2 linked regions of the Phytohabitans houttuyneae genome follow. The protein of the gene in region 2 binds, or shares a complex with, the protein of the main gene of each other region. Links are inferred from orthologs where the notes say so. Each region holds a gene or a part of one and is shown on either strand. Other genes may lie near its edges.

The links.
Region 1: Phou_RS13510 (region 2) and sucB share a complex: the UniProt entries of both Escherichia coli proteins name them as parts of the 2-oxoglutarate dehydrogenase (OGDH) complex. The link is inferred for Phytohabitans houttuyneae from one-to-one orthologs.

What each region holds. Positions count from the first base shown.
Region 1 is NZ_BLPF01000004.1:1,122,387-1,125,644, forward strand. The notes cover bases 66-3,018. They hold sucB (2-oxoglutarate dehydrogenase, E2 component, dihydrolipoamide succinyltransferase), read right to left. Parts: upstream 2,487-3,018; coding sequence 645-2,486; downstream 66-644. Other genes in these bases: Phou_RS47230 (TIGR01777 family oxidoreductase), read right to left, coding at 66-529; lpdA (dihydrolipoyl dehydrogenase), read right to left, coding at 2,527-3,018. Outside these bases: more of Phou_RS47230, read right to left, coding at 1-65; more of lpdA, read right to left, coding at 3,019-3,258. UniProt on the Escherichia coli protein: E2 component of the 2-oxoglutarate dehydrogenase (OGDH) complex which catalyzes the second step in the conversion of 2-oxoglutarate to succinyl-CoA and CO(2).
Region 2 is NZ_BLPF01000001.1:3,074,216-3,078,789, reverse strand. Bases 306-4,574 are described here. They hold Phou_RS13510 (multifunctional oxoglutarate decarboxylase/oxoglutarate dehydrogenase thiamine pyrophosphate-binding subunit/dihydrolipoyllysine-residue succinyltransferase subunit), read right to left. Parts: upstream 4,232-4,574; coding sequence 506-4,231; downstream 306-505. Other genes in these bases: Phou_RS13505 (ABC transporter permease), read right to left, coding at 4,428-4,574; Phou_RS13515 (DUF6104 family protein), read right to left, coding at 346-519; Phou_RS13520 (pirin family protein), read right to left, coding at 306-331. Outside these bases: more of Phou_RS13520, read right to left, coding at 1-305. UniProt on the Escherichia coli protein: E1 component of the 2-oxoglutarate dehydrogenase (OGDH) complex which catalyzes the decarboxylation of 2-oxoglutarate, the first step in the conversion of 2-oxoglutarate to succinyl-CoA and CO(2).

The sequences.
Region 1 (3,258 bases), on a different replicon or contig from region 2:
GCGGCTTGAGGTAGCCGCCTTCGCGGTGCAGCGGCGTGCCACTGCGCAGCCGCACGACCCGCACCCCCGCCTCCTCGGCCGGGGCGGTGGCCGCCTCCCACACCTTGCAGAGGTCGGCGAGGAAGCCGGTGCCCGCGGCCGACTGCTCGTCGACGGTGGTGTCGCCGGTGTCGCCGTACCAGTTGATGCCGCCGACGTTGACAAGAGTGGCCGGCCGCCCGCCGGCGGGCAGGGCCGCGAGGGTGCGGGCGAGCGTGCCGGTGCTGTCGACCCGGCTGGCGATCAGCACCCGCTTGTACCGCTCGGTCCACCGGTGGTCACCGATGTGCGCGCCGGAGAGGTTGACCACGGCGTCGTGCGGCGCGAGCGCGGCGGGGTCGAGCGTGCCGGCGGCCGGGTCCCAGGGGATCTCACCGGCGCCCGCGTCCCTGCGCCGCACCAGCCGCGTGACCTGGTGACCGCTCTCGCCGAGCCACTGCGCCAACCGCTGCCCGAGAAACCCGGACGCGCCCGAGATCACAACCCGCATCCGCCCATCCTCTCCCGCCAGCGGCCCCTGGGGGTTGATCAGGGACTTGGTGGGTGGACACGCCGGCCGGCGCGCCCGCCAACTCCCTGATCAACCGCACGCAGTGGGGTGTGAGCTAGGCGAGACCAAGGTCGGCCTCGAAGTGGCCGCCCTCCAGCCGCTCCTTCATGGCGGAGAGGAAGCGGGCGGCGTCGGCGCCGTCGATGATGCGGTGGTCGTAGGACAGCGCGAGGTAGCACATCGAGCGCGGCGTGATGACCTCGCCGAGGTCGGGGTCGTCGACCACGACCGCGCGCTTGACCACCGCGCCGGTGCCGAGGATCGCGGACTGCGGCTTCGGCACGATCGGGGTGTCGAAGAGCGCGCCGCGGCTGCCCGTGTTGGTGAGCGTGAAGGTGGCGCCGGAGATCTCGTCCGGGCTGATCTTGTTGGTGCGGGTGCGCTCGGCCAGGTCGGCGATGCGGCGGGCCAGGCCGGCGAGGTTGAGGTCGCCGGCGTCGCGGATGACGGGCACGAGCAGGCCGCGCTCGGTGTCGACGGCGATGCCCAGGTGCTCGCCGTCCGGGTACGTGACCGTGCCGCCGTCGAGGTCGATCGAGGCGTTGACGATCGGGAACCGGCCGAGCGCCTCGACCGCCGCCACCGCGAAGAACGGCAGGAACGACAGCTTGACGCCGTGCTGCTGCTGGAAGTTGCCCTTGGCCTGCTGGCGCAGCCGGGCGATCTTCGTGACGTCGACCTCGACCACGGTGGTGAGCTGTGCCGAGGACTGCAGCGACTCGTACATCCGCTTGGCGATCGAGATGCGCGTGCGGGTCAGCTTTTCGGTGCGGCCGCGCAGCGGGCTCGGCTCGGACTTGGCCGGGGCCGCCGCCGGGGCGGCCTTCTGCGCGGGCTGGGCGGGTGCGGGCGCCGCCGCGGCGGCCTTCGCCTTTTCCGCCGCCTCCAGCACGTCCTGCTTGCGGATGCGGCCGCCGACACCGGTGCCGTTGAGCGTGGCGAGGTCGACGTTGTGCTCGCTGGCGAGCTTGCGGACAAGCGGCGTCACGTACGCCGTGTCGCCGCCGTTTGCCTGCGCGGAGCGGGCGCCCACGCCACTCGGCTGCGGCTGGGCGGGAGCCGCCTGCGCCTTGGCCGGCTCGGGCTGGGAGGGGCGCGGCGCGGGCTCGGGTGCGCGCTGCGGCTCGGCGGCGGGTGCGCCCTGCGCCTTCGTCGACTCGACGGCCGGTGCCGGCGCGGACTCGGTCACGTGGCCCTCGGACGGCGTGCCCGCGGAGCCGATCACGGCCAGGTCGGCGCCGACGTCCGCGGTCTCGTCCTGCTGGACCTTGATCTCGAGCAGCGTGCCGGCGGCCGGCGAGGGGATCTCGGTGTCGACCTTGTCGGTGGAGACCTCGAGCAGCGGCTCGTCCAGGTCGACGTTTTCGCCGACCTGCTTGAGCCAGCGGGTCACGGTGCCCTCGGTGACGCTCTCGCCGAGCGCCGGCATCTTCACGACAGTGGTGCCACCGCTCGCGCCGGGCGTGCCGCCACCACCCTGCTGCGGCGTCTCGTCCTGGTCGCTGGGCTGCTGCTCCGGCGGGGCGGCCGCGGCCTGCGCCGGTGCCGGCTCCTCCTGTGCGGGTGCCTCCGCGGCCGGCTGCGACTGCTGTGCGGGTGCCTCCGCGGCCGGCTGCGACTCCTGCGGGGTCTCCGCCGGCGCCGCGCCCTGGCCCTCGTCGTCGCCGGAGATGACGGCCAGCTCGGCGCCGACCTCGGCGGTCTCGTCCTCCTGCACGACGATCCGGGTCAGCACACCGGCGGCGGGCGACGGGATCTCGGTGTCGACCTTGTCGGTGGAGACCTCGAGCAACGGCTCGTCGACCTCGACGCGGTCGCCCTCCTGCTTAAGCCAGCGAGTGACGGTGCCCTCGGTGACGCTCTCGCCCAAGCGGGGCATGGGGACGGATACCGGCATCTTTCCAGACTCCTTCAAAGGCTCCGCGGGAAAACTCTAATCAGGCGTGTGCGTGCAACGGCTTGCCCGCGAGCGCGAGGTGGGCTTCGCCCAGCGCCTCGTTCTGCGTCGGGTGTGCGTGCACGAGCTGGGCGACCTCGGCCGGGTAGGCCTCCCAGTTGTAGATGAGCTGCGCCTCGCCGACCAGCTCACCGACCCGCGCGCCGACCATGTGCACGCCGACGACGGGACCGTCGACGAGCCGGACCAGCTTGACGAAGCCCTGGGTGCGCAGGATCTGGCTCTTGCCGTTGCCGCCGAGGTTGTAGTTGTACGCCTGCACCTTGTCGGCGCCGTACTTCTCCTTGGCCTTCGCCTCGGTCAGCCCCATGGACGCGACCTCGGGGTCCGAGTACGTCACGCGCGGGATGCCGGCCTCGTCGATCGGCGCCGGGTTTTTACCCGCGATCTCCTCGGCCACGAAGATGCCCTGCTGGAAGCCGCGGTGCGCGAGCTGGAGGCCGGGCACGATGTCGCCGACGGCGAACACGTTGGGCACGTTGGTGCGCAGGCGCTCGTCGGTGAGGACGAAGCCGCGGTCCATCTTGACGCCCTGCTCCTCGTAGCCGAGGTTGGCCGTGGTCGGGCCGCGGCCGACGGCGACGAGCAGCAGCTCGGCCTCGAGCGTCTCGCCGCCGGCGATCGTCACCCGGATGCCGCTCTCGGTCTGCTCGACCTTTTCGAACGGCTTGCCGGTCTTGAAGCCGATGCCGCGCTTGCGGAACGCCCGCTC
Region 2 (4,574 bases):
GCTGGCCGGGCACGATCGTCTGCAAGCTGCCGAGGCTGTCGCGGTGCAGCACCTCGCCTTCGAGCAGCCAGGTCACGGTCTGCAGACCGGTGTGCGGGTGCGGCGGCACCTGCATGCCCGGCCCGCTGCCGATGTCTTCCGGGCCGAAGTGGTCGGCGAAGCACCAGGCACCGACCATGCGGCGCTCGCGGTGAGGGAGCAGGCGGCGGACCACCGTGTACTTGCCGATGGGCACGTCGTGACCGGGCAGCATCACGCTGGTCGGTGCGGCGGTCACGGTCGTGATGCCGCCGCACAACGTCTCCTGCGGGTCCGCCTCCAGGTTGCTCACGAGCGTGCCCCTCGCTACTCGTCGTCGTCCAGCCGGGCCAGCCACGTGGCGAAACGCTCGATGGGCGTCTCGAACTCCGGGTTGAGGTCGATGAAATCGCGCAGCCGCTCGGCCATCCACTCCATCGTCACGGACTCGTCGCCGCGTCGCTCGGCCAGCTCCTCGATGCCGCGGTCAGTGAAGTACATGTAGTGCGGCCTCCATCAGCGCGGCCTGCTCGCCTTCGTGCAGCTTGGCCGAGCCCACCGCGGGAGCGGCCGCCGCCGGGCGGGAGATCCGCCGCAGCCGCACGCCTTCGAGGTGCTCCAGCAGGTTGAGCGCGATGAACGACCACGCGCCCTGGTTGGCCGGCTCCTCCTGCACCCAGGCGAAGTCCTCCGCGTTCGGGTACGCCGCGAGCGCCACACGAAGCTCCTCGATCGGCAGCGGGTAGAGCTGCTCCAGCCGCAGGATCACGGTGTCGGTCACCTTGCGGTCGGCGCGCGCCTGGAACAGGTCGTAGTACACCTTGCCGCTGCACAGCAGCACCCGCTTGACCTGGTCGGCCGGGGGCGCGCCCGGGTCGGCGAGCACCGGCTGGAACGTGCCGGAGGTGAAGTCTTCGACCGACGAGACCGCCAGGCGGTGGCGCAGCAGCGACTTCGGCGTGAAGACCACGAGCGGCTTGCGCTTGGGCGACAGACCTTGGCGGCGAAGCAGGTGGAAGTAGTTGGCCGGGGTGGTCGGTATGGACACCCGCATGTTGTCTTCCGCGCAGAGCTGCAGGTAGCGCTCGGGACGGCCGGACGTGTGGTCGGGGCCCTGGCCCTCGTGGCCGTGCGGGAGCAGCAGCGTCAGCGACGACTGCTGGCCCCACTTGACCTCGCCGGAGGAGACGAACTCGTCGACGACGGACTGGGCGCCGTTGGCGAAGTCGCCGAACTGGGCCTCCCACAGCACCAGCGCCTCGGTGTTTTCCACCGAGTAGCCGTACTCGAAGCCCATCGCGGCAAACTCGGACAGCAGCGAGTCGTGCACGAAGAACCGGGCCCGGTCTTCGGCCAGTGCGGACAGCGGCAGGTAGTCGTTGCCGGTGCGTGCGTCCACAATGGACGCGTGCCGCTGCACGAACGTGCCGCGGCGGGAGTCCTGGCCGGCGAGCCGGACGGTCACGCCGTCGTGCAGCAGCGCGCCGAACGCGATGATCTCGCCGAAGCCCCAGTCGATCGTGCCCTCGACGGCCATCTTGGCCCGCCGGTCGAGCAACTGCTGGATGCGCTTGTGCGGGGTAAAGCCGTCGGGCAGGTTGATGTGCGCGTCGCCGACCGCCTTGACGACCGAGGCGTCGACGGCCGTCTCCACCGCGGGCTCGGGCTCCGGCTGGCGGCTGCGGCTCGGCCGCGTCTCGGTCATGGCCGCGTCGCGGGTCGCCTTGAACACCTGCTCGAGCTGCGCCTGGTAGTCGCGGAGCAGCTCCTCGGCGTCGCCGACGGTGATGTCGCCGCGCCCGATCAGCTCCTCGGTGTAGAGCTTGCGCACCGAGCGCTTCTTGTCGATGATCGCGTACATCAGCGGGTTGGTCATCGACGGGTCGTCGCCCTCGTTGTGACCGCGCCGGCGGTAGCAGACAAGGTCGATCACGACGTCCTTGTTGAACGCCTGCCGGTACTCGAACGCCAGCCGCGCCACCCGCACGACGGCCTCGGGGTCGTCGCCGTTGACGTGGAAGATCGGCGCCTGGATCATCCGGGCCACGTCGGTGGAGTAGAGCGACGAGCGGCTGTACTCCGGGGCGGTGGTGAAGCCGACCTGGTTGTTGACCACGACGTGCACCGAGCCACCCGTGCGGTACCCGCGCAGCTGGGAGAGGTTGAGCGTCTCGGCGACCACGCCCTGGCCGGCGAACGCGGCGTCGCCGTGCACCGCGAGCGGCAGCACGGTGTAGCCCTCCAGCTTGAGGTCGATCCGGTCCTGCTTGGCCCGGACGATGCCCTCCATGACGGGGTCGACTGCCTCGAGGTGCGACGGGTTGGCGGTCACCGAAACGGTGATCGCGTGCTCGCCGTCGGGCGTCGTGAACTTGCCGACCTGGCCCAGGTGGTACTTCACGTCGCCGGAGCCGTGCGCGGTCTTGGGGTCGATGTGCCCCTCGAACTCCGAGAAGATCTTCTCGTACGGCTTGCCGACGATGTTGGCCAGCACGTTGAGCCGGCCGCGGTGCGCCATGCCGATGACGACCTCGTCGAGCTCCGCCTCGGCGGACGCCTGCAGCACCTCGTCGAGCAGCGGAATCAGCGACTCGGCGCCCTCCAGCGAGAAGCGCTTCTGCCCCACGTACTTGGTCTGCAGGAACGTCTCGAACGCCTCGGCCGCGTTCAGCCGGTTGAGGACGTGCTTCTGCTGGCTCGCGTCGGGCTTGGAGTACTTGCGCTCGATCCGCTCCTGGATCCAGCGCCGCTCTTCCGGGTCCTGGATGTGCATGTACTCGACGCCGACGCGGCGGCAGTACGAGTCGCGCAGCACGCCGAGGATCTCGCGCAGCTTCATCCGCTGCTTGCTGGCGAATCCACCGACCGGGAAGTACCGGTCGAGGTCCCAGAGCGTGAGGCCGTGCTCCAGGACGTCGAGATCCGGGTGCTTGCGGATCTGGAACTCCAGCGGGTCGGTGTCGGCCATGAGGTGGCCGCGCACCCGGTACGCGTGGATCAGCTCGTGCACCCGGGCGGTCTTGTTGATCTGGCCCTCGGAGCTGGCCACCACGTCGCGCACCCAGCGGACCGGCTCGTACGGCAGGCGGAGCGAGGTGAAGACCTCGTCGTAGAAGCCGTGCTCGCCGAGCAGCAGCTCGTGCACGTTCTTGAGGAACTCGCCGGACTGCGCGCCCTGGATGATCCGGTGGTCGTACGTGCTGGTCAGCGTGATGATCTTGCTGACCGCGAGGTCGGCGAGGGTCTCCTCGGACATGCCCGCGTAGGGCGCCGGGTACTCCATCGCGCCGACACCGATGATCGCGCCCTGTCCGGTCATCAGCCGTGGCATCGAGTGCACTGTGCCGATGCCGCCCGGGTTGGTCAGCGAGATGGTGGTGCCGGAGTAGTCCTCCATGGTCAGCTCGTTGCGGCGGGCGCGCCGGACCACGTCCTCGTACGCCTGCCAGAACTGCCGGAAGTCCATCTGCTCGGTGCCCTTGATGCTGGGCACGACGAGCGTGCGCGAGCCGTCCGGCTTGGCCAGGTCGATCGCGATGCCGAGGTTGACGTGGGCGGGCTCGACGATCGCCGGCTTGCCGTCGACCTCCGCGTACGAGTTGTTCAGCTCCGGATGCGTGTGCAGGGCCTTGATCAGCGCGTACCCGATCAGGTGGGTGAAGCTGACCTTGCCGCCACGGCCGCGCGCGAGGTGGTTGTTGATCACGATGCGGTTGTCGACGAGGAGCTTGGCCGGCACCGCCCGCACGCTCGTCGCCGTGGGGACGGCGAGGGACGCGTCCATGTTTTGCACGATGCGGGCGGCGACGCCGCGCAGCGTGGTGGTCTTCGCGTCGCTGGGTGCGGCGGCGGCCTGCTTCGCCGGCTGCTTCGCGGCCTCCTTGGGGGCGGCCTTCGGGCTCGCCTTCGCCGCGGTGCCGACAGCGGCCTTCGCGTCCGCACCCGGCTTCGCGCCGTCGGCGGCGGGCTTGGCGCCGTCACTGGGGGACTTGGCGGCCGCACTCGTCGCGGCGGCGGGCTCGGCGGCGGCGGTGGGCTCGGTGGCAGCCGGCTGGGCCGGGGTCTCCGGCTTGTAGTCGGCGAAGAAGTCGTGCCAGGCAGGGTCTACGCTGGCCGGATCGGCGAGGTAGCGCTGGTACATCTCCTCGACGATCCACTCGTTCGGGCCGAAGCCCGCCAGCGGGTTGTCCTGTGATGCCTGTTGGGTCGACACGGCCGGTAATCGCCTCTTTCACGCGGTGGACGGCTCGGGGGCGGAAGTCAGAAGTCGGCATCAAGGCTACGCCTCGCGCATAACAGGTGCGTGGTCGCGGTCTTGCCGTGTCCTGATTCACAAATGTCACAACACGGTCGGGGCGCCCCATGAGTAACGGAGCGCCCCGACTGCAACTACGAGTGGTCGCGAAGAGCTACGAGATGTCCCGCGTACGGGTGATCATCGTGCCGATCACGCCGGTGGCCACGACCCAGGCCACGAGCACCACCGCGCCGACCCAGTACTGCGGCTGGCCCGGAATGTTGGTACCGCTGACCATCAGGCCGGACGCGATCGACGG